3 regions of the Siccibacter colletis genome follow, and region 1 is predicted to be linked to each of the others. Evidence: predicted binding sites of a transcription regulator. Region 1 holds the regulator's gene; each other region holds the start of a gene.
What was found. Region 1 encodes PurR, which represses purine synthesis genes. Its sites were predicted from a motif close to CANGCAAACGTTTGCNTG; they were not measured.
Positions count from the first base shown of each region.

Region 1 (12,929 bases):
ACCGAGATAAAGAAGGTCATTACCCCCATGCTGAGGTTAAACGGCAGCATCAGCTGTTCACGATACTTCAGCGACAGATCGAGCCAGCCGCGGCAGAAGGCGTTCTGGGTATCGGGCGAGAAGGGCGGAAAGATAAAGACAAGTAAAAACGAACCGATGATCATAAACGGCAGGGCGGCGAGAAAACCATCCCTGATAGCCACCACGTGGCGCTGAGAACCCATGGCACCGGCCAGCGGGGTGATCTTATTTTCAATTACATGGACCATGCTCTGGTACAGGCTCATGACGGTTTTTCCTTGTAGGGGTCGTAGGCACGTCATGATTGTGAAACAAGATGGAAACCGGTTTCCAATTTATAATGAGTTAATTGTTAAGCAGATCACTCCCTGAGGAACGAAGAGCGGGAAACCGTGAGAGAGTTCACAAAAACCCCGGCAACGCCGGGGAAGGTTAGCGGGGAACGCGCAGGCCGTGCTCTACGCCGCGGCTGAAGACCACCTGCCACAGCTGGATATCACGGGCGCGGAAGGCACCGGCACAGGCGTTGAGGTAATAGGTAAACATGCGGCGGAAGCGCTCGGAGTAGTTATCCGCAATCTCCGGCCAGGCGGCCTGAAAACGCGCATACCACGCCATCAGCGTTTTGTCGTAGTCCGGCCCAAAGTTGTGCCAGTCTTCCATCACAAAGTGCTTTTCCGCCGCGTTGGCGATATGGCGCACCGAAGGCAGACAGCCGTTGGGGAAGATGTACTTATTGATCCACGGGTCTACGCTGTTGCTGGTGGTGCGGGAACCGATGGTATGCAGCAGGAACAGACCGTCCGGCTTCAGGTTCCGGTCTACCACCTCAAAGTAGGTGGCGTAGTTTTTTGGCCCGACGTGCTCGAACATGCCTACCGAAACGATGCGGTCAAACTGCTCATCGAGGTCGCGGTAGTCCTGCAGGCGGATGTTGACGTCCAGACCCTGACAGCGTTCCTGCGCCATCTTCTGCTGCTCGGCGGAGATGGTCACCCCGTGCACGCTGACACCGTAGTGCCGCGCGGCATACTCCGCCAGCCCGCCCCAGCCGCAGCCGATGTCTAGCAGCGTCATGCCCGGCTCCAGCGCCAGCTTGTCGCAGATGAGCTTCAGTTTCGCCTGTTGTGCATCGACCAGGTTGTCGGCAGTTTTCCAGTAGCCGCAGGAGTACTGCATCGCCGGGTCGAGCATGCGGCTGAAGAGATCGTTCCCCAGATCGTAGTGCTCTTTGCCTACCATCCACGCGCGCTTGCGGCTCTGGAGGTTAAAAACCCTGGCGCCGAGGATGCGCAGCGTATCTTTGAAATGGTGCGGTAGCTGCTTTTCCAGCCCGGCGCGCAGCACGCGGGTAAAAAAGAGATCGAGGCGGTCGCAGTCCCACCAGCCATCCATATAGCTTTCACCGAGGCCGAGTGAGCCTTCCTGCAGCACGCGTTTGAAAAACTGGGGATTGTTTACCCTGATGTCGCCGGGCCGGCTGCCGTTGATTTCAATGCCGGCGCGGCCCAACAGTTCACTGACGATGCGGAACCATTCACTGTCCCGGACGCTGACTTCTTCTATACATGATGAACTCATAGCTTCTCCATCACCCACGTGTGATCAGAACCTTCAAAAAGCGTAGACGCATTTTAAGGATTGAGAGAATTATCACGGTTTACACCGTGAGCCTGATTTCTGACGATGAACAGAGGAAGGGATGAAAACCCTTGCCAGAAGTGCCTTCCATGGTGGGAGGGGAGCATCCTGATCCCCGTTTCTGCCTGTTTATTATGGTGTTACGGCTGGCAGCAACGAAAATCAGTATAGGCCCCGCCTGGGGTGGGTTCAAGTGAAAAAGGTAGCAGGCTAATCAGGCGATAACGAAATTATCGCCTGGGAAATTACCTGTCGGACGACGAGGCGGCGGTGCGTGCAGGATTGATGCTCGCCTGCATCGCCCAGCCCAGCACCACCAGTACAATCGTAGCCAGCATGACGCTGGTGGTGGCCAGCAGCGGCCAGGCGATCAGCGCTGACACTACCAGGCTTGCGAAGAAGCACAGGCCCAGCTGCAAAGTATTCTGCAGCGCGGCAGCGCGTCCGGTGGCCTGCGGGAAGGGCAGCAGAGCGGCGGCAACCACGATGGGGTAGATAGCGCCGTTCGCCATCGCCATCAGGCAGAACGGGATCAGCAGCAGCGTCAGCGACGAGCCAGCCAGCACGCCAACGGCGAAGGTTGCCACCACGCTCAGGGCAAACGTCGCCAGCAGCCACGGCAGCATGCGCGCCCCGGACCACTTCTGCAGCGCGCTGCGGCAGCCGTACCCGCCTATCAGAAACGCGATAGTCTGCGGAACGTAGCTCAGGCCGATGATGCCCGGACCATAACCCATTTCGCTGAGGATAAACGGTGAGCCGGTCAGCCAGGCGAAGAAGCTCGCTGAGCAGGCGGCATAGATCAGCACGTTACCGGTATAGACGCGGGAGCGCAGCAGGGAGAGAAAGCGCAGCGGAGCGGCCTTTTCGCTGGTTGGATGGCGCGGCAGCGGTTTCAGGCGCAGGGCCGGGATCATCAGCGCGAGGGTGATGCCAAACAGCACCACGAAGATCGCCTGCCAGACGCTGTGGTTGAGGATAAAGCTCCCCAGCAGCGGGGCGAGTGCCGGCGACAGGCCGACCAGCGGCATGATGGTGGCAAAGATGCGCCGCGCGTTGGTCGGGTAATAATCGGTGACCAGCGCCTGCCAGATCACCGCCGCTGAGCAGACTCCGACCGCCTGAATGAAGCGCAGCACCAGCAGGCCGGTGGCGCTTTCGACCCAGACCATGCCGAGGCTGGCGAGGGCGAAAACCGCCAGACCCACCAGCAGCACCGGGCGACGGCCATAGCTGTCAGAGAGCGGTCCCCACAGCAGCTGCGCCAGAGCGAAACCGGCGAGGAACAGGCTCAGGCTGGCGCTGACGGCGGCAGGCGCAACCCCGAGATCCTGCTGAATGGCGGCAAACGCCGGCAGGTACATATCGGTTGCCAGAAAGCCGAGCACGCTCAGCCCGGCAAGCCAGATCAGAAATCCTTTTGATGGACGCATGAACTTTCTCTTTTATCAATCAGTGCAGGTAGACGGGGCGTGAGTGTAAGAAGTGCGTTCCGGCTTGTGAACCGTTAATATTTGTAGATTGCGTTCAAAAATTTTGCAGGCAAAAACATGTGGTCTGAATATTCGCTGGAAGTGGTGGATGCGGTGGCGCGCAACGGCAGCTTTAGCGCGGCAGCCAAAGAGCTGCATCGCGTGCCTTCTGCCGTCAGTTATACCGTGCGTCAGCTGGAGGAGTGGCTGGCGGTGCCGCTGTTTGCGCGCCGCCATCGTGATGTGGAGCTGACCCCCGCCGGGGCGTGGTTTTTGAAGGAGGGGCGCTCTGTTATCAAAAAAATGATGGTCACCCGCCAGCAGTGTCAGCAGATCGCCAACGGCTGGCGCGGCCAGCTGTCGATTGCGGTGGACAATATTGTCCGCCCGGAGCGCACCCGGCAGCTGGTGCTCGACTTCTATCGCCACTTCCCGGACGTGGAGCTGCTGGTCTCTCAGGAGGTGTTCAACGGCGTCTGGGATGCGCTGGCCGACGAGCGCGTCGAGCTGGCGATTGGCGCGACCCAGGCGATTCCGGTCGGCGGGCGCTACGCCTTTCGCGATATGGGGATGCTGAGCTGGCAGTGCGTGGTGGCTGCCAGTCATCCGCTTGCGCAACAGCAGGAGCCAGTGAGCGACGATCGGTTGCGCAACTGGCCATCGCTGGTGCTGGAAGATACCTCGCGCTCGCTGCCGAAGCGTATTACCTGGCTGCTCGATAACCAGCGCCGGCTGGTGGCACCGGACTGGGCCTCGGCGGAGGTGTGTCTCAGCGCCGGATTGTGCATTGGCATGGTGCCGTCGCATTTTGCCAGGCCCTGGCTGGACCGCGGCGAGTGGAAAGCGCTGACGCTGGAGAACCCGTTTCCGGATGCGGCCTGCTGCCTGACGTGGCGGCAGAATGATGCCTCACCGGCGCTGCAGTGGCTGCTGGATTATTTAGGGGACAGTGAAACGCTGAACCGGGAGTGGCTGCGGGAGCCTGAGTGACAGGCTCCCCGCAGGATTAGCGGCGGTAGTCGCGGAACGGACCGTCAGCGACGGAACGGCGTTCGATCAGGCGCGGATGCACCTCGATGGTCTGGGCCTCTTCGCGCTTGCTGGTGATCCTGTCCAGCAGCATGTTGAAGGCCGTCTCGCCCAGCGAATCCTTCGGCTGGTGGATAGTGGTCAGCGCCGGGCTGAAGAAACGCGCGTTGCGCACGTTGTCATAGCCAATCACAGAAATATCCTGCGGTACGCGCAGACCCATCTCATCCGCGGCACAGATGGCGCCCATCGCCATGATGTCGCCGCCGCAGAATACCGCGGTAGGGCGGTGCGCCTGAGAGAGGATCTGCTGCATTGCGCGGTACCCGGATTCCGGCTCGAAGTCGCCCTGCACGATCCAGGCCTCCGGCACCGCAATCTGCGCCTCTTTCATTGACTGCATAAAGCCTGCCAGGCGGCCTGCGCCGGTGTTGCGCTCCAGCGGGCCGGGAATGACGCCGATGTCACGGTGTCCGCGCTCAATCAGATAGCGCCCGGCCATGTAACCGCCCTTGAAGGCGTTATCGATAACCGAATCAGTAAAGTCGGCGCGCGCTTCGCCCCAGTCCATGACGACCATCGGAATGTGGCGATACTCTTCCAGCATGCCGATCAGCGAATCCGGATACTCTGAGCACATTACCAGCAGACCGTCGACGCGCTTCTGCGCCATCATCGACAGGTAAGCGCGCTGCTTCTCCTGGTTGTTGTAGGCGTTGCCGAGCAGCAGGGTGTAGCCTTTGGCGAAGCAGTTTTTTTCCACCGCTTCGATGATTTCGGCGAAATACGCGGCTTCGCTGCTGGTCGCCAGCAGGCCAATCGATTTCGTATGGTTCACTTTCAGGCTGCGGGCGACCGCGCTGGGTGAATAGTGCAGCTCTTTAATCGCTGCCCACACCGCGTTGCGCGTCTCTTCCGCAACAAAACGCGTCTTGTTAATGACGTGTGAAACAGTTGTAGTAGAAACGTTTGCTTTTTTCGCGACGTCTTTAATTGTTGCCATGAAATATCACTCCAGACCACCCTCTAAACTCCTGAAATTTATCAAGGTAAACGTTTGCCTGTGTTAAGCCTCGGTTGCAACCATGTTGTGTTGCAAATGACCGGGAGAGTTACACCAAACGTCAGGAGGGAGTAGTGGCCGGTAAACAAAATAATTTAGCGACGAATTTTGGCCGATCCGCAGCAAAAGTGGAAGCGTTAATACGCATATCAAACTAAATCGCAGGGGATTTTTCGCACGAACTATGCAAAAATGATCAAGACCTGCTTTTTACAGGGATATTCTGGAGCCAAAAAATGAACAAAGATCTGAAATTTTCACTGCTGACGACCGTTATCACGCTGGGTTTGATCGTTTTCGGCGCGCTGACCGCCATTCTGCACTAAAAAATCGCCCCTGAAACGGGAGGGAAGCCGCTTCTCTCCCGTTTGCGCAACAACAGTGTGACCCTCCTCCCGTTTTACCCTCCGATAATTAACAATTCAGCAATAGTCTTTAGCATGTTTTGTCACTTCTGTTTTTGTTTACAAACTGTCATTCTTTCGCTCCCTGAATGATCACCGCTCCGGCGGTAACGGCCAGACCGGATTACACGGCGTCTGGCCCGGAGTAAAAATGCTATGAAAATCAACTTTCCGCTGCTTGCCCTGGCTATCGGCGCTTTTGGGATTGGTACCACAGAATTCTCACCGATGGGGCTGCTGCCGGTTATCGCCGACGGGGTTAACGTCTCCATTCCCGCCGCCGGGATGCTGATTAGCGCCTATGCGGTTGGGGTGATGATTGGCGCACCGCTGATGACGCTGCTGCTGTCGCATCGCGCACGCCGCAATGCCCTGATCTTCCTGATGGCTATCTTCACTCTCGGCAATGTGCTGTCTGCCATCGCCCCGGACTACACGACGCTGATGCTGTCGCGCATTCTCACCAGCCTCAACCACGGCGCGTTCTTCGGGCTGGGTTCCGTGGTGGCGGCAAGCGTGGTGCCGAAGCACAAACAGGCCAGCGCGGTAGCAACCATGTTTATGGGGCTGACCATCGCCAATATCGGTGGCGTTCCGGCCGCGACCTGGCTGGGTGCCACCATCGGCTGGCGCATGTCGTTCCTCGCCACCGCCGGGCTGGGCGTTATCGCCATGCTGAGCCTCTGGCTGTCGCTGCCGAAGGGCAGTGCCGGCGAGCGGCCTGACGTGCGTAAAGAGCTGTCGGTACTGCTGCGTCCGCAGGTGCTGAGTGCGCTGCTGACCACGGTACTGGGTGCCGGCGCCATGTTCACGCTCTACACCTATATTGCCCCGGTGCTGCATGACGTTACCGCCGCCACTCCGGCATTTATTACCGGCATGCTGGTGCTGATTGGCGTGGGCTTCTCCATCGGTAACTTCCTCGGCGGCAAGCTGGCTGACCGTTCGGTCAACGGCACGCTGAAAGGGTTTCTGTTGTTGCTGATCGTGATTATGGCCGCTATTCCGTGGCTGGCACGCACCGAGCCTGGCGCAGCCATCAGCATGGTGGTGTGGGGCGCGGCTACTTTTGCGGTGGTGCCGCCGCTGCAGATGCGTGTGATGCGCGTCGCCAGCGAAGCACCGGGGCTGTCATCCTCGGTGAATATCGGGGCGTTCAACCTCGGTAATGCGCTGGGCGCGGCAGCGGGCGGGGCGGTGATCTCCGCAGGCCTGAGCTACAGCGTGGTGCCTGTGATGGGTGCCGCGATCGCCGCAGCGGGTCTGCTGCTGGTGCTGATCGCCTCGCGTAAACCCCAGGCGCAGGCGTGCGCGGCTGAATAACGCGTTGCGCATCACGCGCAGGCAATAAAAAAGGAGAAGGGATAACCTTCTCCTTTTTTTATATCCGCTCGCTTCAGCGAATGGTTTTCGGAGTCATCACCCGGCGCGCGCCCACGTAGTGGCGCTTCCAGTAGTCTTCGCTCAGACTGGTGATCTGAATGCCCTGGCCGCTGCTCGGGGACTGAATAAATTTGCCGTTGCCCATGTAAACGCCGACGTGATCGGCGGTGCCGCGACCCTGGGTGCGGAAGAACACCAGATCGCCGGTTTCAAGCGCGCCACGATCCACTGCGGCGGCATCGCGCAGGTGGTACATTTCGTTGGCGGTGCGCGGAATGCGGAACTTCACCAGATCTTTATAGGCATACCACACCAGGCCGCTGCAGTCGAAACCGGTACGCGGCGAGGTGCCGCCCCAGCGATAAGGTTTGCCAATCTGCTGGATCAGCTTCGACATCGCGGTTTTCTGCGCTTTCTGCACCCGCAGCTTGTGCGCATCGGCGATGGTGAGCCCTTTAGTCCTGCGTGATTTCAGACAGGCGCTGGCGTTACGGCTTTTGCGGCAGGCGGCGGAAGTGGTGCTGGCGACACGAGAAACGGTGCGGGTGGTGCGAGAAGCTGTTTTTGGCGAGGTGCTACGTTTCTTGAGTGCGGTGGGGCTTTTTTTACTTTTTTCGATGCGCTTTTTCGCCGGGGTGGATTTCTTTTTCGCTTTCGCGTTGGTCGCGGTACTGGTTTTTTGTACCTTCGCCGGACGCGCGTGCTCGGACGCCACCGCCAGCGGCGTTGCGACAAAGGAAAATGTTGTCAGTAATACAGCACAGAGCGTGACTGAGATGGTCTTAATACGCGCCACTGGCTAGTCCCTCTTTAGATGCAGGCAACAATGCGAGCACTATACTAGTGCAAAACCAGACGATTCTAATCGAAAAAAAGCGGGAAAGTTAATAGCCATTTCGTCTGATACGCGGTGTGTCGCACAATATGTTGCCTGCGCAGGCGCAACGAGATTTCGTGGGGCATCGGCAAGAAAAATGTTATTCTTCAGGTATGTTTAACGACGGCGTATCCGTTCCGTGAATCGCGGCCTGCAAAATGCTGTTTTCCGGGGCGACGGGTAGCCGCTACAATAACAGGCTATTGCCGTATCAAGCTTGAGGAAGTGAGACAATGAGCGACACCATCGAAAAAATTCAGCGCCAGATTACTGAGAACCCGATCCTGCTGTACATGAAAGGTTCCCCGAAACTGCCGAGCTGCGGCTTCTCTGCCCAGGCCGTACAGGCGCTTTCCGCCTGCGGCGAGCGCTTCGCCTACGTGGACATTCTGCAGAACCCGGACATCCGCGCCGAGCTGCCGAAATACGCGAACTGGCCGACCTTCCCGCAGCTGTGGGTTGACGGCGAGCTGGTTGGCGGCTGCGATATCATCATCGAAATGTATCAGCGTGGCGAACTGCAGCCGCTGATCAAAGAGACCGCGGCGAAGTACCAGTCCGCAGAGCCAGACGCAGAATAAGCGTCAGGTAAAAAAAAGGCGACCCGCGGGTCGCCTTTTTTTATGCTTCCGGTTCCGCCAGCGGCGCCAGCGGCCAGCCGCCGAGACGCTTCCAGCGGTTGACGATTTCGCAGAACAGCAGGGCAGTCTGCTCGGTATCGTACAGCGCCGAATGCGCCTGAGCGCTGTCGAACGGAATGCCCGCCGCGATACAGGCTTTCGCCAGCACCGTCTGACCCAGCGCCAGACCGCTCAGGGCGGCGGTGTCGAAGGTGACGAACGGATGGAACGGGTTACGTTTCAGCGAGGCGCGCTCGGCGGCGGCCATCATAAAGCTGTGATCGAACGTGGCATTGTGCGCCACCATGATCGCCCGGTTACAGCCGCTGTCCTTCATACCTTTGCGTACCGCTTTGAAGATAGCGTGCAGGGCATCATATTCGCTGACTGCACCGCGCAGCGGGTTGTGCGGATCGATGCCGTTGAACGCCAGCGCTTCCGGTTGCAGGACCGCGCCCTCGAACGGCTCGACGTGAAAATGGTGTTTCTCGTCAATGCTCAGCCAGCCTTGCTCGTCCATTTTCAGCGTGACGGCAGCAATTTCCAGCAGCGCGTCCGTTCTGGCATTGAATCCGGCGGTTTCCACGTCAATCACAACGGGATAAAAGCCACGGAAACGGTCACAGAGACCGGTAAGTTGAGCAGTGTCTGACATTAAGCGTCTCTTGGAGTCAAAAAAAAGCAGCGCGCATTATGGCAAATTTCAGGAAGGGATGCAGTAATACGGGCGCGATTGCGCCCGTCGGAGATTAATTGCCGAGACCTTTACCGGCGTCTTTCGCCTCGATCAGCTCAATTTTGTAACCATCTGGATCTTCCACGAACGCGATGACGGTGGTACCGCCTTTCACCGGACCCGCTTCACGGGTGACGTTGCCGCCGTTCTGACGGATGCGCTCGCAGGCTTCCACGGCGTTATCGACTTCCAGCGCGATGTGACCGTAAGCATTGCCCAGCTCATAGCTGTCCACGCCCCAGTTATAGGTCAGCTCAATTACCGCTTCTTCGCTTTCCGGGCCGTAACCCACGAAGGCCAGAGAGTATTTGTACTCTGTGTTTTCACTGGTACGCAGCAGTTTCATGCCCAGCACGTTGGTGTAAAACTCGATAGAACGCTGCAGGTCGCCGACACGTAACATGGTGTGAAGTAAGCGCATAATTTCCTCTTGGTGTAATCCCGCCCGCTGCCGTGACCAGTGCCGCGACAGCTAACGTCGTGTTATGCGGGCAGGGGATAGTGAGTTATTTTTTCAGGTGTTTTTAAGAAACACTGTTTTAGTATAGCGGCGGATCGCCGCCGCTATCAATGCAGGATCACAGGGTCGGGTAGTCGATGTAGCCTTCTGCGCCGCCGCCGTAGAAGGATTCCGGACGCTGCGGGTTGAGTTCCGCTTTTTTATGCAGGCGCTCTACCAGATCCGGGTTGGCGATGTAGTCGCGACCAAACGCCACGGCATCGATCAGCCCTTTTTCAATCAGCGCTTCGGCTTTCTCCGGGGTATAAGCTCCCGCACCGATGATCACACCGTCGAAACGCGCGCGCACTTTCTCGCGGAACGCCTCGGTGTAGGATTCACCGCCCGCCCAGTCCGGCTCGGACATGTGCAGATAGGCGATGCCACGCTTGTTCAGCTCTTCAATCAGGTACAGCGCATCGGCTTCTTCATTCGGGCCGTTATCGACGTTCTGGAAAGTACCGATCGGCGACACGCGGATACCGATGCGATCGGCGCTCCACTCTTCACACACGGCGTCAATCACTTCCAGCACCAGGCGAGCGCGGTTTTCAACGCTGCCGCCGTACTGGTCGGTACGCTGGTTGGAAGTCGGGGAGAGGAACTGGTGCAGCAAGTAGCCGTGCGCGCCGTGCAGCTCAACCATGTCGAAGCCGGCATCGCGGGCGTTGCCCACCGCCTGACGGAAATCATTCACGATCCCCGGAATTTCGCTGGTTTCCAGCGCGCGCGGGGTAGTGGTGTCGACGCGAATGGCGTTGCCGTTCTCATCGCGCAGCGAGGTGCGGGTTCCGGCGTTAATGGCCGACGGCGCGACCGGTGCCTGCTGGCCCGGCTGGATGCTGCTGTGGGAAATACGGCCCGTGTGCCAGAGCTGAACGGCGATGCGACCGCCTTCCTGATGCACGGCAGCGGTGATGTTTTTCCAGGCGGCAATCTGCTCGGCAGTGTGCAGGCCTGGCGCGCCGGCGTAACCTTTCGCCTGGAAAGAGATCTGGGTGGCTTCGCTGATAATCAGACCAGAGCTGGCGCGCTGGCGGTAGTATTCGGTCATCAGCGGGGTGGGGATATCACCCGGCTCGATGCTGCGCAGACGCGTCAGCGGGGCCATAAATACGCGGTTCGGGGCTTCAATCGCACCCACTTTAAGCGAGGTAAACAGTTTTTCCTGGGACATCATGACTCCTGAGTAGACCGGTCGTCTAGTAAATGAGTAAAAATAAGTGCCTGTCAGGCAGGCACCGCTAATAAAGACTGCATGTAGCGTAGCGTACTCTCCAGCGGCGTGGCGCTGCGCGAGATCTTCGCCTGCAGATTACCGCCCAGCCACAAGGCATACAGCGCCTGCGCCAGCGCGCGAGGGTCGTCCACGGCAGTAAGACTCTTCTCTGCTACGCCCTGCTCAATGGATTCTGCCAGCAGGGCGATGATTTGCGCTGCGCCCTGGTCAAGGGCGATGCGCATATCTTCGGAAAGATCGCACACTTCGGCAGAGAGTTTTACCGTCAGGCAGCCACTGATCATGCCGCACTGGCGGAACTGCTGCAGATTCTGCTCATACCAGCTCAGCAGGCGATCACGCTGCGTACCGGGGCTTTGCGTAAAGTGCTGGCGCAGCGTTGCCAGGTAGCAGGTGTAGTGTCGCTCCAGCATGCAGGCACCGAAGGCCTCTTTCGAGCGAAAATAGTGGTAGAACGATCCCTTCGGCACCTCGGCGGTTTTCAGCAGTTCGCTGAGCCCCATGCCGGTAAAGCCGCGATGCAGGCAGAGCCGCTCGCCGGTGGCAAGGAGGTGTTCGCGGGTATCGTGTTCAGTATCTCTGTTCATGCCGCACAGACTACTAGACCGAACGGTCTAGTGCAAGCCTCTCATGCTTATCAGGGCAGGCTTGCATCCTGCCGCCGGAGAGGCTTCAATTGTAGCAGGGGTGTTAACCAGGAGACGGCGTGGCTGAACAACTTGAGTTTTTCCCAATTCAGAGTCCCTGCCGGGGCATCTGCCAGGTCGATGAGCGCGGCTTCTGCAAAGGGTGCATGCGCAGCCGCGATGAGCGCTTTAACTGGCAGAGCCTGAGCGATACCCAGAAGCAGGAGGTGCTGCGCCTGTGCCGCCAGCGTCTGCTGCGCAAGCTGCGTGCCGGAAAAAACCAGCCGCCCGATGAAGAGCAGCAGCCCTCACTGTTTTAGCCGCGCATTCCTTTTATACTCACTGCCATTTTTCTACTTTACTAAGGATCTGTTTATGGTTGAGCGCATAACCCTGGCCCCGCAGGGACCGGAATTTTCGCGTCTGGTGATGGGCTACTGGCGGCTGATGGACTGGAAGATGTCCGCCCGGGAGCTGGCGACGTTTATTGAGCAGCATCTCGATCTCGGTATCACCACGGTCGATCACGCAGATATCTATGGTGGCTACCAGTGCGAGGCGGCGTTTGGCGAGGCGCTGCGCCTGGCCCCGCACCTGCGCAGCCGCATGGAGATCGTCACCAAATGCGGCATTGCCACTACCGCAAATCCCGCGCATCAGCTCGGGCACTACATCACCACCCGCGACCATATTCTTTCCAGCGCTGATGCCTCGCTGAAACATCTCGCCACCGACTACCTCGATCTGCTGCTGATCCACCGCCCGGACCCGCTGATGGATGCCGATGAGGTGGCTGAGGCGTTCACGACGCTGCACCAGAGCGGAAAAGTGCGCCACTTCGGCGTATCCAACTTCACGCCGGCGCAGTTTGCGCTGCTGCAGTCGCGCCTGCCGTTCACCCTGGCGACTAACCAGGTAGAGATCTCCCCGGTGCACCAGCCGCTGCTGCTCGACGGCACGCTGGATCAGCTCCAGCAGTTGCGCATTCGTCCGATGGCATGGTCATGCCTCGGCGGCGGGCGTCTGTTCAATGATGAGTCTTTCCGGGCGCTGCGCGACGAGCTGCAGACGGTGGCGCAGGAGATCGGGGCGCAGAGCATTGAGCAGGTGGTGTACGCCTGGATCATGATGCTGCCGTCGCGTCCGCTGCCGATTATCGGCTCCGGGAAAATCGAACGCGTGCAGAGCGCGGTAGCGGTGCTGTCGCTGACCCTCACGCGCCAGCAGTGGTTCCGCATTCGCAAGGCGGCGCTGGGCTACGACGTTCCATAAGGCTGAAAATGGCCTCCTTCCCGGTGACAATCGCGCGTCTGGTATA
Region 1 is NZ_CP074352.1:1,738,539-1,751,467, forward strand. Features, by position in the region: gene KFZ77_RS08320 (PTS sugar transporter subunit IIC) at 1-287, opposite strand, end outside; gene cfa (cyclopropane fatty acyl phospholipid synthase) at 454-1,602, opposite strand; gene punC (purine nucleoside transporter PunC) at 1,908-3,095, opposite strand; gene punR (DNA-binding transcriptional activator PunR) at 3,213-4,124, shown strand; gene purR (HTH-type transcriptional repressor PurR) at 4,141-5,166, opposite strand; gene cydH (cytochrome bd-I oxidase subunit CydH) at 5,463-5,552, shown strand; gene KFZ77_RS08350 (MFS transporter) at 5,787-6,953, shown strand; gene KFZ77_RS08355 (C40 family peptidase) at 7,027-7,809, opposite strand; gene KFZ77_RS08360 (Grx4 family monothiol glutaredoxin) at 8,124-8,471, shown strand; gene rnt (ribonuclease T) at 8,512-9,165, opposite strand; gene gloA (lactoylglutathione lyase) at 9,260-9,667, opposite strand; gene nemA (alkene reductase) at 9,825-10,922, opposite strand; gene KFZ77_RS08380 (TetR/AcrR family transcriptional regulator) at 10,976-11,572, opposite strand; gene KFZ77_RS08385 (DUF1289 domain-containing protein) at 11,692-11,931, shown strand; gene KFZ77_RS08390 (aldo/keto reductase) at 11,987-12,883, shown strand.

Region 2 (12,929 bases), 1.1 Mb from region 1:
GCGGAACACGCACAACAGGGAGCACGCATGAACATTGTGGTGACGGGCGGTACTGGCCTTATCGGTCGCGCGCTGGTGTCGCGTTTGCTTGAGACGGGGCATCAGGTGACGGTGGTGACGCGTGATGTCGAGCGCGCCCGAAAGGCACTCGATCCCCGCATCACCCTGTGGCGCGGTCTGAATGACCGTACCGATCTCAACGGGGTGGAGGCGGTGATTAATCTGGCGGGCGAACCCATCGCCGACAAACGCTGGACCGAGGCGCAAAAACAGCGCCTGTGCGACAGCCGCTGGCAGATAACCCAGCGACTGGTCGATCTCATCAAAGCCAGCGACAAGCCGCCCTCGGTGTTTATTTCCGGCTCCGCCGTGGGTTACTACGGCGATCTCGGCGAAGTGGTGGTGACCGAAGAGGAGCCGCCGCACAACGAATTCACCCACAAGCTCTGTTCCCGCTGGGAGCAGATCGCCGCGGGTGCCTCCTCGCCGGCCACCCGCGTCTGTCTGCTGCGCACTGGCGCGGTGCTGGCCCCCAACGGCGGGATGCTGGGCAAACTGGTGCCGCTGTTCCGCATGGGGCTTGGCGGCCCGATCGGTTCAGGGCGTCAGTATCTGGCGTGGATCCATCTGGATGACATGGTGAACGGCATTCTGTGGCTGCTGAATAACGATTTGCGCGGGCCGTTTAACATGGTTTCGCCTTATCCGGTGCGCAACGAGCAGTTCGCGCACGCGCTCGGTCATGCCCTGCATCGCCCGGCGTTTATGCGCGCGCCGTCAACCGCCGTGCGGCTGATGATGGGAGAATCCTCGGTACTGGTGCTCGGCGGCCAGCGCGCCCTGCCCAAACGCCTTGAAGCCGCCGGTTTCGGGTTTCGCTGGTTTGAGCTGGAGGAGGCGTTGCGGGATGTGGTGCGCTAACCCGCCCTCCTGATGCGCGGGGCGGGTGCAAGGGTGGCATTGTCGCGCTACCTTACTTCAGCGACCCCTTTAAGAACTGCTGCAGGCGCGGGCTTTTCGGGTTATTGAATACCGCATCAGGCGCGCCCTCTTCCTCGATTTTCCCCTGATGCAGGAAAATAACATGGCTGGAAACGTGACGGGCGAACTCCATCTCGTGGGTCACCACCACCATGGTTTTTCCCTCTTCGGCGAGCTGCTGCATGATGCGCAGCACTTCCCCCACCAGTTCCGGGTCGAGCGCCGAGGTCGGCTCATCGAACAGCAGTACCTCCGGCTCCATCGCCAGCGCGCGGGCAATAGAGACGCGCTGCTGCTGGCCGCCGGAGAGATGCACCGGGTATTTCCCCTGGGCGCGTTCGTCGATGCCCACCTTCGCCAGATACTTCAGCGCCCGCTCGCGGGCATCCGCCTTGCTCAGGCCAAGCACCTGAATCGGCGCTTCCATCACGTTCTCCAGCACCGTCATGTGGCTCCAGAGATTGAAGTGCTGAAACACCATCGTCAGACGAGTGCGCAGCAGGCGCAGCTGGTTTTTATCCGCCACCTTAAGCTGGCCGTCTTTGTCACGCACTAAGGTGATGTTCTGGTTGCTCACCACAATCGTGCCTTCGCTCGGTTTTTCGAGGAAATTGATGCAGCGCAGGAAGGTGCTTTTTCCGGAGCCTGACGAGCCGATAATGCTGATCACATCCCCGGCGTTCGCTTTTAAAGACACCCCTTTCAGCACTTCATGTTCGCCGTAGCGCTTGTGCAGATCGGTAACGTTTAATTTATTCTCGGACATGCGTTAATCACTCAGTGCGACGGGGAAGTCGGTTTAACGTGCCCCAGCCAGCGCTTCTCCGCTTTGCGGAACAGGCTAATCAGGACATAAGAGATAATCAGGTACAGCACCGCAGCGAGGCCAAAGGCGGTAAACGGCTGGTAGGTCGCCGAGTTAATATCCCGGGCGATCTTCAGCAGATCCGGCACCGTGGCGGTGAAGGCCAGCGCCGTGGAGTGCAGCATCAGGATCACTTCATTACTGTAGGCCGGCAGCGCGATACGCAGCGCCGACGGCAAAATAATGCAGCGGTACATTTTAAAGCGCGAGAAACCGTAAGCGCGTGCGGCCTCGATCTCGCCGTGCGGCACGGCGCGAATCGCACCGGCAAAAATTTCGGTGGTGTAGGCACAGGTATTGAGCGTCAGCGCCAGCACGGTACAGTTCAGCCCGCTGCGGAAAAAGGCGTTGAGCATCTCGGTGCCTTTCACGATCTCCAGCGTGTACATCCCGGAGTAGAACACCAGCAGTTGGACGTAGAGCGGCGTGCCGCGAAACACCCAGGTAAACAGCCAGATCGGGAACTGAATAAACTTATTGCTGGAGACGCGGCCGATGGCGAGAAACACGGCCAGAATGCCGCCCATCACCACCGAGGCGATCAGCAGCCACAGCGTAATTGCCACGCCGGTAAAGCGATAGCCGTCGGTCCAGAGCAGGGACTTCCAGTACTCCTGAATAATCTCGATCACAGCTCGGCCCTCTTCACGCCCACGGTGTAGCGACGTTCAAGCAGCCACAGCACGCCGTTTGATACGGTAGTAAACACCAGATAAATCACCCCGCAGACAATGGCAAAGTAAAACGGCTCCCAGGTACTTTTCCCGGCCAGCTGCGTGGCTTTCACCACGTCTTCCAGCCCGAGCAGCGACACCAGCGCCGTGGCTTTGAGAATCACCTGCCAGTTGTTGCCGATGCCGGGCAGCGCATAGCGCATCATCGCCGGGAACAGAATGCGGCGGAAGGTCTGCCCGTTGGTGAAGCCAAACGCGGTGGCGGCTTCGATATGCCCCTTCGGCACCGCCATAAAGGCGCCGCGGAAGGTTTCGGTAAAGTAGGCGCCGTAGATAAAGCCGAGGGTAATGATCCCCGCCACCATCGGGTCAATGTCAAACTGTCCGACCCCCAGGGCTTCGGTGATGCTGTTGAGCACGATTTGCAGCCCGTAAAAGATGAGCAGCATCAGCACCAGATCCGGCACGCCGCGGATTAGCGTGGTATAGGCTTCAAACAGCAACGCCAGCGGACGGTTGCGGGAGAGTTTTGCCGCCGCACCGGCCAGGCCGATGAAAACGGAGAGGATGACGGAGGTGATGGCGAGTTCAAGCGTCACCAACGCGCCCTGAAATATGACCTGAGAAAACCCGTGCAGCATGCGACTGTCCTGTGATAAGTGGTATTCAGCGAGCGGTGTCTTGTGGTCCGCCGCCACACATGACGCGCGGCGACGGGGATCGCACCTTGCTCACAGGTGGGGTTTAGCCACCGTACACATCAAAATCAAAATACTTTTTCGCCAGTTTTTCGTAGGTTCCATCCGCGCGCATGTCGGCAAACGCTTTATTCAGCGCTTCGCGCAGTTCCTTATCCTCTTTACGCAGCCCCATACCGGTGCCGACGCCAAACAGCTTTTCATCTTTAATTGACGGGCCGCCGAACTGGTAGTCTTTACCGATCGGCTGCTTCAGGAAGCCTTCGCTGGCAGCCACTTCGTCCTGGAACGCAGCATCGATACGCCCGGCAGTCAGGTCAGCGTAGATGTTGTCCTGCCCCTGATAGGAGACGATCTCCACGCCTTTCGGTGCCCAGTGGACGTTACCGTAGGTTTCCTGCGTGGTGCCCTGCAGCACGCCGACGCGTTTGCCCTGCAGCTTCTCCAGTGAAGGCTCGATAGCCGACCCTTTTGCTACCACCAGGCGCGAATCGGCGGCGTAGAGTTTGTCGGTAAAGGCAATTTCCTGCTGGCGTTTTTCGGTGATCGACAGGGATGACATGATGGCGTCGATTTTCTTCGCTTTCAGCGACGGGATCAGCGCGTCCAGCGGGTTCTCTACGAAGGTACATTTGGTCTGAATGCGTTTGCACAGCTCTTTCGCCAGATCGATGTCAAAACCGACCAGCTCACCCTGGGCATTTTTCGATTCAAACGGGGCATAAGTCGGATCGGTGCCGATACGTACGGTAGACGGCAGCGCGGCGAATGCCGTGGATACGCTGGAGAACGCCAGCGCCAGAGATAAAGACAAAACCAGCTTCTTCATAAAAATCCTCGTCAGACTCTTTTTTTTAACGGAAAGCGTATAAGGATAAAAGTGCTGGTATCGTGCCATTTTATGCATGACAGGGCAAAATATTCTGCGGTATGCGCGCATCTTCACAATTCTGGTGCGTAACTATGCAGTTATGCGCCACGCTGGTGCAATCCGTGCACCAGCGTGGCGCAGGCGCGCTTAGTCGCCGTAGACGTTGAAGTCGAAATACTTCTTGGCGAACTTGTCGTAGGTGCCGTCTTTACGCAGTTCAGCAAACGCTTTATCGAACGCGGCTTTCAGCTCGGCGTCATCTTTACGCAGACCAATGCCAGTGCCGTCGCCAAAATACTGCTTGTCCTTCACGGACGGGCCCGCGAAGGCAAATTCTTTACCGGCAGGCTGCTTAAGGAAACCTTCGCTGGCAGCCACTTCATCCTGGAACGCGGCATCAAGGCGACCGGCGGCCAGGTCGGAGTAGATCAGATCCTGGTTCTGGTAGGCCACCACGTCCACGCCCTTGTTGCGCCAGTTGGCGTTAGCGTACGACTCCTGGGTTGAGCCTTGCAGCACACCGACGTGCTTGCCTTTCAGGACGTCAATCGCCGGGGTGATCGGCGATCCTTTGGCGGCGATAAGGCGTGAATCCGCTGCGTAAAGCTTCTCAGAGAAGGCAATTTCCTGCTGGCGTTTTTCGGTGATGGAGAGCGAGGAGATAATCGCGTCGATTTTCTTCGCTTTCAGAGACGGGATCAGCGCATCGAAATCGCTACCCACCCAGGTACACTTCACCTGCATGCGTTTGCACATCTCATTGCCGAGATCGATATCGAAGCCGACGAACTCGCCTTTGGCATCTTTAGAGGAAAACGGCGCATAGGTGGCATCCGTACCAATACGAACGGTCTGCGGAAGTGCTGCAAAGGTGCTGGCGCTGACAGACAGCCCGAGCAGCAGTGACAGAGCAAGAGCCTTCTTGTTCATACATAACCCTCAAGTGATGAGATTTTTATTATCGAATGTTGTGTGTTGCCCGAAGGTGTTGCACTTCTTGTGCCACTTTTCGCGGAACGCGCGAGGGGTGGCAAATGTTAACGAAAGGTTGCAATCACGCTCAGCAATGAAAGATAGCACCCTTCCGGCGGTTGCCGGAGGGGGAAGAGGCTCAGGAGGAAGTTAATTTTGCAGGATATGATCGCGCTTGCAGATTTGCGCCAAAATGAGGCACCGCGCCTCGCTTTGCACTAAAAGCGTGCTTCAGGCACCCTGCCAGCGGGTGAACAGATCGGCGGGCAGCGCGATATCAAACTGGTCCAGCACGCGATTCACGGTCTGGTTAATCACGTCGTCGAGGCTTTGCGGGCGATGATAGAACGCCGGCACCGGCGGCATAATGATGGCACCCAGCTCGGCGGCCTGGGTCATCAGCCGCAGATGGCCCAGATGCAGCGGCGTTTCGCGCACGGCCAGCACCAGCGGACGGCGCTCTTTCAGCACCACGTCAGCCGCGCGGGTTACCAGGCTGTCGGTATAGCTGTGCACAATCCCGGAAAGGGTTTTAATCGAACAGGGCAGGATAATCATGCCGGCGGTTTTAAACGAGCCGGAGGAGATGCTGGCGGCAATGTCGCGCGTGTCGTGCACCACGTCGGCCAGCGCCTGCACGTCGCGCAGCGAATAGTCAGTTTCCAGCGACAGCGTCTGACGCGCCGCCTGGCTCATCACCAGATGGGTTTCCACCCCCGCCACGTCGCGCAGCACCTGTAACAGGCGCACCCCGTAAATGGCACCGCTTGCGCCGGAGATCCCAACAATGAGTCGTTTCATATCTGTCGCCTGAATAAAAGCATCTGGCGCTGACTTTGCCGTAATACGCAGGGAGTTGCAACCCACGGTTGCCGGGAGGAAAACGGCCTTCCCCCGCGAGAGGGAAGGCAAAAGGCGTTAGCCTTCGTTATGCATTTCGAGGTTTTCGACTTCGTTCTGGCGCACCAGCGCTTTGGTGTCGTCGTTGCGCAGCGAGTCAAGGTAGTCGAGATACTGCTGATCGACGTCTTTGGTCACGTACACGCCGTTAAATACCGAGCATTCGAACTGCTGAATATCCGGATTTTCCGCACGTACCGCATCAATCAGATCGTCCAGGTCCTGGAAGATAAGCCCGTCAGCACCGATGATCTGGCGGATCTCGTCCACTTCACGCCCGTGGGCAATCAGCTCGTTGGCGGTCGGCATATCGATACCGTAGACGTTCGGGAAGCGGATTTCCGGCGCTGCAGAGGCCAGATAAACTTTCTTCGCCCCGGCTTCACGTGCCATCTCGATAATCTGCTCCGAGGTGGTGCCGCGCACGATGGAGTCATCCACCAGCAGTACGTTCTTGTCGCGGAACTCGGCGCGGTTAGCGTTGAGTTTGCGGCGCACTGACTTACGGCGCAGCTGCTGGCCCGGCATGATAAAGGTGCGGCCAACGTAGCGGTTCTTCACGAACCCCTGACGATATGGCTTATCGAGAATGCGGGCGATTTCCAGCGCGATATCGCAGGAGGTTTCCGGGATCGGGATCACCACGTCGATATCCAGGTCTTCCCATTCGCGGGCGATCTTCTCGCCAAGCTTCTGCCCCATGCCGACGCGCGCGCTGTAGACGGAAATTTTGTCGATGAACGAGTCCGGACGCGAGAAGTAGACGTATTCGAACAGGCACGGGTTGCTCACCGGGTTGTCCGCGCACTGGCGCGTGAACAGCTGGCCCTTTTCGGTGATGTAAACCGCTTCGCCCGGTGCCACATCGCGCAGGAATTCGAAGCCCAGGGTATCCAGCGCCACGCTCTCGGAGGCCACCATATACTCGGTGCGGCCATCGCCCACGTCGCGTTTGCCCAGGACCAGCGGGCGAATACCGTTCGGGTCGCGGAAGGCGACCATGCCGTGGCCGATAATCATCGCCACACAGGCATAGGCGCCGCGGATCAGGCGGTTAGTCGCCGCGATGGCGGCAAAAATGTTATCCGCCTCAAGCGGGTAGTGGCGGAAGTTATCCAGCTCGCTGGCGAACACGTTGAGCAGGATTTCAGAATCTGACGTGGTGTTGATGTGGCGACGCTTCTCTTCAAACAGCTTGTTGCGCAGTTCGTGCGCGTTGGTCAGGTTACCGTTGTGAGCAAGGGTAATGCCGTAAGGAGAGTTAACGTAGAAAGGTTGCGCTTCGGATGCGCTTGAGCTGCCGGCGGTAGGGTAGCGCACGTGGCCGATACCCATGTTGCCCTGCATACGCTGCATATGGCGTGCTTCAAATACATCGCTCACCAGACCGTTTGCTTTACGCAGACGGAAGCAGTTGTTTGCATCAATGGTGATGATGCCTGCGGCATCCTGCCCACGGTGCTGAAGCACCGTTAACGCGTCATAAATCGACTGGTTGACCGGCATGACACCGGCGATACCGACAATACCGCACATACGTCTTATTCCTCGTTAAGCCACATCACAGGGCTTACGCCCTGGGCAAAAAACTTGACGAGCCTTTCAGGTAGTCGAAGAACCACCCGATGATGACGCTGAAGTGTGGGATTAACACTGACTTCTGCCAGTCTTCGCCTTTCGACATGCCGGTGAAGGTATCAAGGAAGAACAGAATGGCAGCGACGATTAACACCCCGCGCAGTGCACCAAAGCAGATCCCTAACACCCGGTCTGTACCCGACAGGCCGGTTTTTTCCACCAGCGCGCCTAACACGTAGTTAACGACAGCGCCGACGATAAGCGTCGCGATAAACAGCACCGCGATGGCAATCCCATTACGTACCAGTTCGTCTTCAAAGCCCGTAAACCAGACAGACAGGTAAGTGTAGTAATGACTGGCAACAAAGAAAGCACATCCCCATGTCACCAGCGATAACGCTTCACGAACAAAGCCGCGAATCAGGCTAACCAGAGCGGAAAAACCAACGATTGCGATAATGGCGTAATCAATCCAGACCATAAGTGTCCCACGATGTTACGCCCTGTCGTCCAGTTCGGGGCGCATTCTAACAGAAAAAGAAAACGTTTGCGTAGGGATTTCCGTGCCCTACAGAAATAAAAAAGGCGTTGAAAAAATATTCAACGCCATCGCGGAGTTAGCTGCTTTTTTGTCCCGTTTCGCTGCGGCGAACCGCAGCAATCCGGCATCAGTTGGCGCTATACCCCATGACCACACCGTTCAGGCCGGAGAGCTGATTCAGCTCGCCCAGCGAGCCTTTCAGCTTATCGCGTGACGCGTCCGGCCCGACCAGAATACGGGTGATTTTGCCCGGTACCGGCGTGGATGGCGAGGTGTAAACGCGGTACCCGTTGGCGCGAAGTTTACCAACAATTTCATTCACTTTGTCGGCATTTTTTAATGCACCCAGCTGAACCACATACGCCTTGCCGGTCGGTGCCGGGATCGGTTTTTGCCCGGTCACGTCAGGGGACTCATTAGCCATCGCCAGCTGCTCCCCGGTGGTGTCGCGCTGCGGCTGCGGTTTTTCAACCGGTTTCGGTTTCGCGGCTTCCTGCGGCTTCGGCTTGACCTGGGTCGGTTTCGGCTTCGCGGCCGGCACCGGAGCCTCGTCAATGCCCGTGCCGTTATCGGCGACCATCTGCGCCCCGTCCAGCGACGGTGCAGCGGCATTGCCTGCCCTCACCTCTTCCGCGGCACCCTCCGGCGGCTGCGCGGGCAGCGCCTGGGTGGCTGCCGGCAGCATGTCCGGCTCGTCGTTATCCCCGGGCTTCGGCACCAGCGGGATTGCGGCGAACTCATCCTGATAGTGTTTTTTCTGCCCGTCGAGCATGCCCGGAAGCAGGATCACCCCGAGCGCGACCAGCACAATGGTGCCGACTAAACGGTTCTGAAACTTACTTGCCACCGGTTCTCCCCGCTTCGATTTCTTCCATTACCTGCGCGACCGTGTGAAACGAGCCGCACACCAGCACGGTGTCCTGTGGCGTTGCCTCAGACATCGCACGCTGCCACGCCTGCGGCACGCTTGCGAACGGCTCGCCTGCGCCCAGATGGGCAATCAGCTCTTCAGCCTTCGCGCCCCGCGGCCCGTCCAGAGGGGCACAATACCAGCTATCGACTACCGGCTCCAGACAGGCCAGCGTACCGGCAATGTCCTTATCATGCAGCATGCCGATCACCGCCAGCGTGCGTCCGTTTTTCGGCTGCTGTGCCAGGCGCTGCGCCAGATAAGCGGCAGCATGGGGATTATGGGCAACGTCGAGGATCACCTGCGGCGCGTCCTGAACAATCTGGAAACGGCCCGGCAACGTCGCAGAAGCCAGCGCCTCGCGAATAACCGCCTCGCTCACCGCAAGCCCGCTGGCACGCAGCGCGGCAAGCGCCGTAGCGGCGTTAGGCTGTGGCACTAACGGCAGCGGCAGCGCCGTCAGCTCGCCCTGAGCGTCGCTGAAACGCCAGCCGTCGGTTTGCACCTCATAGCGCCACTGCTTATCTCGCTGCAGCAACAGCGCGCCCTTCTCTGCGGCGACATCAGCGATGCTGCGCGGCATATCCGGCTCGCCCACCACCGCAGGCTTACCGGCACGGAACACTCCCGCCTTTTCACGACCGATGCTCTCGCGATCCGGACCCAGCCAGTCGATGTGATCCAGTGCGATGCTGGTCACCACCGCCACGTCGGCGTCCACCAGGTTGGTGGCATCCAGACGCCCGCCCAGCCCCACTTCAAGGATAGCGACGTCCACCCGAGCCTGCTTAAACAGCCACAGCGCCGACAGAGTGCCGTACTCAAAATAGGAGAGCGAAGTTTCACCGCGTGCGGCTTCGATCTGCGCAAAGGAGGCGGTATGGTCTGCTTCACTCAGCTCCGCGCCCTGAATGCGTACCCGCTCGGTATAGCGCACCAGGTGCGGCGAGCTGTACACGCCGACGCGATAGCCAGCGGCAACCAGTATCGCTTCAAGCAGGCGGCAGGTGGTGCCTTTACCGTTGGTGCCGGCGACGGTAAATACGAACGGGGCCGGTTTTGCCACGTTGAGCGTCGCAGCGACGCGGCTGACACGCTCAAGCCCCATGTCGATGGTTTTCGCGTGCAGATTTTCCAGATAAGAAAGCCACGTGGCCAGGGGCGACGTGGCGTTGGGAATTACGTCTTTGTCCATCATACCCGTGTCTTTTTACGTGCTTGAAAGGCAAAAAGGCAGGGCCAGACTGGCCCTGCCTTTCAGTTACTCGATCTCGTCCTGCTGCGGCGCAGGCGGAACGACGATGCTCTCGCGCGGCTTGTCAGGATTTGGGGCGGGAAGATTCATCATTTTCGCCAGGATGCTGGCCAGCTTCAGGCGCAACTCCGGACGACGCACGATCATATCGATAGCGCCTTTTTCGATCAGGAACTCACTGCGCTGGAACCCAGCCGGCAGTTTTTCACGTACCGTCTGCTCGATAACGCGTGGACCGGCAAAGCCGATCAGCGCTTTCGGTTCAGCGATGTTGAGATCGCCGAGCATCGCGAAGCTTGCCGATACGCCGCCCATGGTCGGGTCGGTCAGCACGGAGATGTACGGCAGACCGCGCTCCTGCATTTTTGCCAGCGCCGCAGAGGTTTTCGCCATCTGCATCAGCGACATCAGCGCTTCCTGCATACGCGCGCCACCGGAGGCGGAGAAGCAGATCAGCGGGCAGTTGTCTTCCAGCGCCTGCTCAACCGCACGCACGAAACGAGCGCCCACTACGGAACCCATCGAGCCGCCCATGAAGGCAAACTCAAAGGCTGCCGCCACAACCGGCATATCGTGCAGGGTGCCTTTCATCACCACCAGCGCGTCTTTCTCGCCGGTCTCTTTCTGCGCGGTCGCCATGCGGTCTTTGTATTTTTTGGAGTCTTTGAACTTCAGAACATCTTTCGGCTCAAGTTCGCTACCCAACTCCACTAACGTGCCTTCATCTAACAGGCTGTGCAGGCGATCGCGCGCCGACATACGCATGTGGTGGTCGCACTTCGGGCAAACGCCAAGGTTACGCTCCAGCTCGGCACGGTAAAGTACCTGACCGCAGCTGTCGCACTTGGTCCACACCCCTTCAGGGATGCTTGCCTTGCGGGTGGGGGTGATATTGCTCTTATTGAGAATTCGTTCAATCCAGCTCATTGATGACCTTTCTGCCTGAACCTGGGATACCCGAACCGTACTGCCATAGCACTACAGTACATGCCGGCGCGGGTACAGATGCCAGTTTTGACCGTGGGGCGCGGGATGCAAATCCCCCCGGGCAACCAAATAAATGGTGCACATTAAAACATAATGGCCGACGACTTGGGATAAAAAAGTGGTCGAACCGCGCTTAGCGGCGCATATTTCCGGTTATCGTACCGGCCCGGAGGGTGATATTCCACCGGGCCGGAAGCTTAACCTTAGCGCCCCTGCCGCGCCGCTGCACGTTTATGGCGAATAACTTCCACCACGCCCGGCAGGATCGACACGATAATGATCGCCACGATCAGCAGCTTCAGGTTCTCCTGCACAAACGGCAGCGTCCCGAAGAAGTAACCGGCGTAGGTAAACAGCAGCACCCACACCAGCGCGCCGATCACATTGTAGGCGGCGAAGTGACGATAGGACATTTTGCCCATGCCGGCGACGAACGGCGCAAAGGTACGCACGATCGGCACGAAACGCGCCAGGATGATGGTTTTGCCGCCGTGACGGGCGTAAAACGCGTGGGTTTTATCCAGATAGCTGCGACGGAAGATTTTCGAGTCCGGATTGCTGAACAGCTTATCGCCGAACAGCCGTCCAATGGTGTAGTTGACGGCATCGCCCAGGATCGCCGCAATGATCATCAGCAGCACCATCAGATGCACGTTCAGATCGTTGCCCGGCAGCGACGCCAGCGCACCGGCGACAAACAGCAGTGAATCTCCCGGCAGGAAAGGTGTTACCACCAGCCCCGTTTCACAGAACAGAATCAAAAACAGAATGGCATAAACCCAGACGCCGTACTCCGCCACCAGTTCAGCCAGGTGAACGTCGATATGCAGAATAAAATCAACAATGAAAAGAATAACATCCATAATATTCCGGTTTCCCAGACTGCATTCAGTCAGCTAAAAAAAGTGGGCCCATCGGCGGGTGCGGCAGGTCAAACTGCGCCGGATAGTCAACTGCTACCAGGTACAGCCCTTCCGCTTTCGCCGTCGCTGCCGCAAGCGTTCTGTCCTTTGCCGCCAGCAGTTGTGCAATCCAGCTCTCTGGCTGGTTACCACAGCCCACTTCCATCAGGCTGCCCGTAATATTACGCACCATGTGATGAACAAAGGCGTTCGCCTTGATATCTATCACTACATACGCCCCGTAGCGCGCGACGTTGATATGCATCACGTTGCGCCAGGGAGTACGGGACTGGCACTGCACGGCGCGAAACGAGGTGAAATCGTTCTCGCCGATCAGGCTCTGTGCCGCCCGGTGCATCCGCTTCTCATCGAGAGGATGATAGAAGTGGGTGACTCCTTGCTGTAAAACCGCCGGGCGCAGCCGCTGGTTGTAGATAATGTAGCGATAGCGACGCGCCGTTGCGCTAAACCGCGCATGAAAATCATCCGGCACATCTTTGACCCAGCGTACCGCGATGTCTCCAGGTAAATTCGCATTTACACCCAGCGTCCAGGCCGCGTCTTTACGCTCAACGCTGGTTTCGAAATGCACCACCTGGCCGGTAGCATGCACGCCGGCATCGGTGCGCCCGGCGCAGAAAACGCTAATCGGCTCATTCGCCACCTGGGACAGCGCTTTCTCCAGCTTCTCCTGCACGCTGCGCACTTCATTCTGGCGCTGCCAGCCGTAGTACTTGCTGCCGTCGTACTCAATGCCCAGCGCGATCTTACGGCGCGGTTTATCGTGCAACTCAG
Region 2 is NZ_CP074352.1:2,841,362-2,854,290, forward strand. Features, by position in the region: gene KFZ77_RS13675 (TIGR01777 family oxidoreductase) at 28-921, shown strand; gene hisP (histidine ABC transporter ATP-binding protein HisP) at 974-1,747, opposite strand; gene KFZ77_RS13685 (ABC transporter permease) at 1,759-2,478, opposite strand; gene KFZ77_RS13690 (histidine ABC transporter permease HisQ) at 2,475-3,161, opposite strand; gene hisJ (histidine ABC transporter substrate-binding protein HisJ) at 3,265-4,047, opposite strand; gene argT (lysine/arginine/ornithine ABC transporter substrate-binding protein ArgT) at 4,237-5,019, opposite strand; gene KFZ77_RS13705 (UbiX family flavin prenyltransferase) at 5,293-5,862, opposite strand; gene purF (amidophosphoribosyltransferase) at 5,980-7,497, opposite strand; gene cvpA (colicin V production protein) at 7,532-8,020, opposite strand; gene dedD (cell division protein DedD) at 8,208-8,927, opposite strand; gene folC (bifunctional tetrahydrofolate synthase/dihydrofolate synthase) at 8,917-10,185, opposite strand; gene accD (acetyl-CoA carboxylase, carboxyltransferase subunit beta) at 10,252-11,172, opposite strand; gene KFZ77_RS13735 (DedA family protein) at 11,436-12,095, opposite strand; gene truA (tRNA pseudouridine(38-40) synthase TruA) at 12,121-12,929, opposite strand, start outside.
Region 2: the regulator PurR is predicted to act here: its motif matches at 8,076-8,093, upstream of cvpA (colicin V production protein).

Region 3 (5,676 bases), 710 kb from region 1:
ATCCTCGGCGGCGTGCCGCTCGGTTTTCTTATTTTCGTCACCGATCGCCATCTGTTCTGGCAGAACCGCGCGGTGTACCTCATCAGTTCGGTGCTGGTGAATATTATCCGTTCGGTGCCGTTCGTCATTTTGCTGGTGCTGCTGCTGCCCTTGACGCAGTTTCTGCTCGGCAATACCATCGGGCCGATTGCCGCCTCGGTGCCGCTGTCGGTGGCGGCTATCGCTTTTTATGCCCGTCTGGTGGACGGCGCGCTGCGCGACGTGGACAGAGGTATTATCGAAGCCGCCGAGGCGTTTGGCGCCAGCCCGCTGCGTATCATCTGCACCGTGCTGCTGCCGGAAGCCAGCGCCGGGCTGCTGCGCGGCCTGACCATTACCCTGGTGAGTCTGATTGGCTATTCGGCAATGGCCGGGATTGTCGGCGGTGGCGGGGTAGGGGATCTGGCGATTCGCTACGGTTATTACCGCTACGAAACCGAAGTGATGGTCGTGACGGTAATCGCGTTGATTGTGCTGGTGCAGGTAGTACAGGTGCTGGGCGATTACCTGGCGAAGCGCGCGGATAAACGCGACCGGCATTAATAGTGAAAAGGGGGGAAACGGTGGGTGCACTTCGTTTACCCACCCTACGCTGCCTCATGACCATCCAGGGGGTAAGCGCAGCGCCCCGTTCTTAAGTCGCAGGGTGGGTAAACGGTGGGTGCACTTCGTTTACCCACCCTACGCTGCCTCATGACCATCCAGGGGGGTAAGCGCAGCGCACCCACCACAACCTCACTTATCCAGCTTGACCCGCGCCCAGGCGATGCCGCTGGCATACTCAGGCGGCAGCAGCGCCACCAGCGATTCGAGCGTGGCGCTCAGGCGGTCGGTGTCGCTGTCGGTCAGGTTAAGATGTCCGACCTTGCGCCCCGGACGCACCTCTTTGTCGTACCAGTGCAGATGCACCAGCGGCAGCTTCAGCCAGTCATCGTTAAGCGCGGTGCCAATCAGGTTCACCATCACCGACGGGCTGTTTACCACCGGCTGCGGCAGCGGCAGGGAGAGAATGGCGCGCAGGTGCAGCTCAAACTGACTGATGGATGCCCCGTTCTGGGTCCAGTGACCGCTGTTATGTACGCGCGGTGCCAGCTCGTTGATCTGCAGCCCGCCCGGGGTGATAAAGCACTCCATCGCCATGACGCCGACGTAGTTCAGCTCCTGCATAATCGCGGACAGCATCGCTTCAGCCTGCGCCTGCTGGCCGGCATTGGCGTGCGGAAACGCCACGCTGGTGCGCAGGATCCCGTCCTGATGCAGGTTGTGGGTCAGGGGATAGAACACCGTCGCGCCGTCGTGGCCGCGTGCGCCCACCAGCGACACCTCGCCGGAGAAGTTAATTCCCTGTTCAACAATGCACTCACCGTAGCAGTCGTCAGGCAGCTGCGCGGTATCGCCCGCCCGCAGCCGCCACTGACCGCGACCGTCGTAGCCGCCGGTGCGGCGCTTAACGATCGCCAGCTCGCCCAGGGCATCAAAGACCGCCGGCCACTGCCCGGCAGACGCCAGCAGCTGCCAGGGCGCGGTGGCGAGGCCGAGACGGTCAAACAGCTGCTTCTGCGTCAGGCGGTCGGCGATAACGGGAAACACGTCCCGGTTAACAAATGCCGGGTGACGCGCCAGTTCGCGGGTCAGTGCGGTTTCCGGCCAGCGCTCGATTTCAGCGGTGATCACGCTCTGCTGAAACGGCACCGCCTGCGGCTCCGCGTCCAGTCCTACCGGCCAGACCGCGATGCCCAGCGGTTCACCGGCCTGGCGCAGCATACGCCCCAGTTGGCCGTTCCCGAGTACGCATACCTGTTTCATGCCTGATCCCTCGGGTCCGGATTATCCAGCACCTCGTCAGTCTGCGCCTGGCGCCAGGCACCGAGACGCGCCAGCAGTGCCTCATCATGCTGGGCGAGGATCTGCGCGGCCAGCAGGGCTGCGTTCGCCGCTCCCGCTTTACCGATCGCCAGCGTCCCCACCGGAATACCGCGCGGCATTTGCACAATAGAGTAGAGGCTGTCCACACCGCTCAGGGCGGCGCTCTGCACCGGTACGCCGAGTACCGGCACCAGGGTTTTGGCGGCAATCATGCCCGGCAGATGGGCGGCCCCACCGGCACCGGCGATAATCACCTGATAGCCGTTGTGCTGCGCGCCTTCGGCAAAGCTGAACAGCTTGTCCGGCGTGCGGTGGGCGGAAACCACTTCGACATGATGAGGTACTTCAAGGGCATCAAGAATGTCAGCGGCAAACTGCATGGTCGCCCAGTCGCTTTTAGACCCCATAACGATGGCGATACGCGCCGGATGTTGGCTTGAAGACATGCGTCTTAAAACTCCTGTGAGTGTGCGTGGACAAGGTGCTTGTCGTTCAGAAGGGCACAAAGAATAGCATGGAAAAATGGCAAGGAAAACGGTTGCGTCGGCGCGGCAGGTGGAAAAAAGGGGGCCGTTGGCACCGGCAAAAGCCGCCTGTCAGAGCGCTTTGGTCAGATAAAAACGTTGCTGCCCGTGATGCGGAAAATCCTCCAGCGTCATTTGCAGCACGAAGCCATTTTTTTCGTAAAAGGGGCGCGCCTGGAAGCTGAAGGTATCGACCAGCGCCAGGATACAACCGCGCTGGAGTGCCGTGTGCTCGGCGGTGGCCAGCAGCAAACGACCCAGACCGGTGCCGCGCAGTGCCTCATTCACCCAGAGAAAATCAATGCACAGCCAGTTGCCTTTGATGCTGGCAATAAGCCCGCCATCAAGCCCGCCTGTCAGGTTGCGCCGCCAGACGCCGAGGCTGCCGGAGGCGTCGCTGGCGATAAACTGCTGGTTATAGCCGTGCAGGCCGTGAAACAGCGCAGCGCGATCGTCGGGTGAAATGGCGTCGGTAATATCCAGTTCCATGGGAAACTTGTCTCGTTTGCGTAAGGACTTCCGTTTTAACACATTGAGACGACAGGAAAAACGCCAGAAAAAGCAGGGTCAGAATGGGAAGTGGATCAGTTTTACGTCGTCGGGCGTGACGCTGACCATTGAGCCTTCGCTGTGCCATGCGCCGAGCACTGCGCGAAATGCTGGCTGACCGTTGGCGGTAAGCTCATGTACCGCCGGACGATGGGTGTGACCGTGGATCAGCCACTGCACCTGATGCTGTTCCATTGCCGCCACGACTGCCTGCGGATTGACGTCCATGATCTCCAGCGTCTTGGTGCTGTTGGCCGCTTTACTGTTGGCGCGCATTTTAGCGGCGATACGTTTACGCATAAACAGCGGCAAGGCGAGAAAAAGCGCCTGCAACCAGGGCTGGTGCACTTTCGCGCGGAACGCCTGGTAACCGGCATCATCCGTGCAGAGCGTATCGCCATGCATAATCAGCACGTCGCGCCCGTAGAGCGAGAGCACCTGAGCTTCGGGCAGCAGCGTCATGCCGCTTTGCCGGGCGAAACGCTTGCCGAGCAGGAAGTCACGGTTGCCGTGAATGAAGTAGCAGGGGACGCCATGATCCACCAGCGAGCGGATCGCCCGGGCGATCTCCGCATGCAGCGGAACCGGATCGTCGTCACCAATCCAGGCCTCGAACAGATCGCCTATAATATAGAGCGCGTCGGCATCGCGAGCCGGACCGGCTAAAAAATGCAGAAAACCGGCGGTGATCGCCGGTTCTTCTGGGCAGAGATGAAGATCTGCAATAAAAAGCGTGGCCACGATTACTCGCTGACGGTAACGCTTTCGATGATCACATCTTCTTTCGGTACGTCCTGATGCATACCGCTGCGGCCGGTAGAAACGCCTTTGATCTTGTCAACCACGTCCATACCTTCAACCACTTCTGCGAATACGCAGTAGCCCCAACCCTGCAGGCTTTCGCCGCTGAAGTTCAGGAAGTCGTTGTCAGCCACGTTGATGAAGAACTGCGCGGTCGCGGAGTGCGGAGCCTGAGTACGCGCCATAGCAAGGGTGCCACGGGTGTTTTTCAGGCCGTTGTTCGCTTCGTTCTGGATCGCGTCTTTGGTGTTTTTCTGCTTCATGCCCGGCTCAAAGCCGCCGCCCTGAATCATGAACCCGTTGATGACGCGATGGAAAATAGTGTTGTTGTAGAAACCTTCACGACAGTAGTCCAGGAAGTTCTTCACTGTAACCGGCGCGTCGTTATCAAAAGTTTTGATGACGATATCGCCATGATTGGTATGAAAAGTAACCATGTTTGCATCCTGTTCCGTTAAGTGGCGCTGCGACCTGTCTTATCAGGTCATTTCAGGCGCCTGTTATAGCACAGGTCGTCCGGTTCGATCACCTTGCAAAGTGTGCTGCTTCGGGTTTGAATTACGGGTAAACTAAGCGGCTGGTCCCGAACCGCTCACTTTCACACACGTCTACATGGAATCATCGATGTTAAAAATCTTTAATACACTGACGCGCCAAAAAGAGGAATTTAAACCTATCCATGCCGGGGAAGTGGGCATGTACGTGTGTGGTATTACCGTGTACGACCTGTGTCATATCGGTCATGGCCGTACCTTTGTTGCCTTTGACGTGGTGGCGCGCTACCTGCGTTTTCTTGGCTATAAGCTGAAGTACGTACGCAACATCACGGATATCGACGACAAGATCATCAAGCGCGCCAATGAAAATGGCGAAGGCTTTGTCGAGCTGGTGGACCGCATGGTCGCCGAGATGCACAAGGACTTTGACGCGCTCAATATTCTGCGCCCCGAAAGCGAACCGCGCGCCACCCAGCATATTCCGGAGATCATTGAGATCGTCCAGCAGCTCATCGCCCGCGATCACGCCTATGTGGCGCAGAACGGCGACGTCATGTTCTCAGTAGAAACCGATCCGCAATATGGCCTGCTGTCGCGTCAGGATCTCGACCAGCTTCAGGCGGGTGCGCGCGTCGAAGTGGCGGACGTGAAGCGTAACCCGATGGACTTCGTGCTGTGGAAAATGTCCAAGCCGGGCGAGCCGAGCTGGCCTTCGCCGTGGGGCGAGGGGCGTCCGGGCTGGCACATTGAGTGCTCCGCCATGAACTGCAAGCAGCTGGGCAGCCATTTCGACATCCACGGCGGTGGCTCCGACCTGATGTTCCCGCATCACGAGAACGAAATCGCCCAGTCCACCTGCGCCCACGACGGCGAGTACGTGAACTACTGGATGCACTCCGGGATGGTGATGGTAGACCGCGAGAAGATGTCCAAATCGCTGGGCAACTTCTTCACCGTGCGCGACGTGCTGAAACACTACGATGCCGAAACCATCCGCTACTTCCTGATGTCCGGTCACTACCGCAGCCAGCTGAACTACAGCGAAGACAACCTCAAGCAGGCGCGTGCCTCGCTGGAGCGTCTGTACACCGCGCTGCGCGGCACCGATCCCACTGCGCAGGCTGCAGGCGGCGAGGCGTTTGAAGCGCGCTTTGTGGAGGCGATGAACGACGACTTCAACACGCCGGAAGCCTACTCGGCGCTGTTTGATATGGCGCGTGAAGTTAACCGCCTGAAAGCGGAAGATGCGAACGCGGCAAACCAACTGGCGGCACACCTGCGCAAGCTGGCGGCGGTGCTGGGTCTGCTGGAGCAGGCGCCGGAGCAGTTCCTGCAGTCTGGTGCCCAGAGCAACGATAGCGAAGTGGCGGAAATCGAAGCGCTGATCCAGCAACGTCTGG
Region 3 is NZ_CP074352.1:1,030,167-1,035,842, forward strand. Features, by position in the region: gene KFZ77_RS04960 (methionine ABC transporter permease) at 1-582, shown strand, start outside; gene purK (5-(carboxyamino)imidazole ribonucleotide synthase) at 775-1,845, opposite strand; gene purE (5-(carboxyamino)imidazole ribonucleotide mutase) at 1,842-2,351, opposite strand; gene KFZ77_RS04975 (GNAT family N-acetyltransferase) at 2,502-2,918, opposite strand; gene lpxH (UDP-2,3-diacylglucosamine diphosphatase) at 2,997-3,719, opposite strand; gene ppiB (peptidylprolyl isomerase B) at 3,722-4,216, opposite strand; gene cysS (cysteine--tRNA ligase) at 4,404-5,676, shown strand, end outside.
Region 3: the regulator PurR is predicted to act here: its motif matches at 2,433-2,450, upstream of purE (5-(carboxyamino)imidazole ribonucleotide mutase).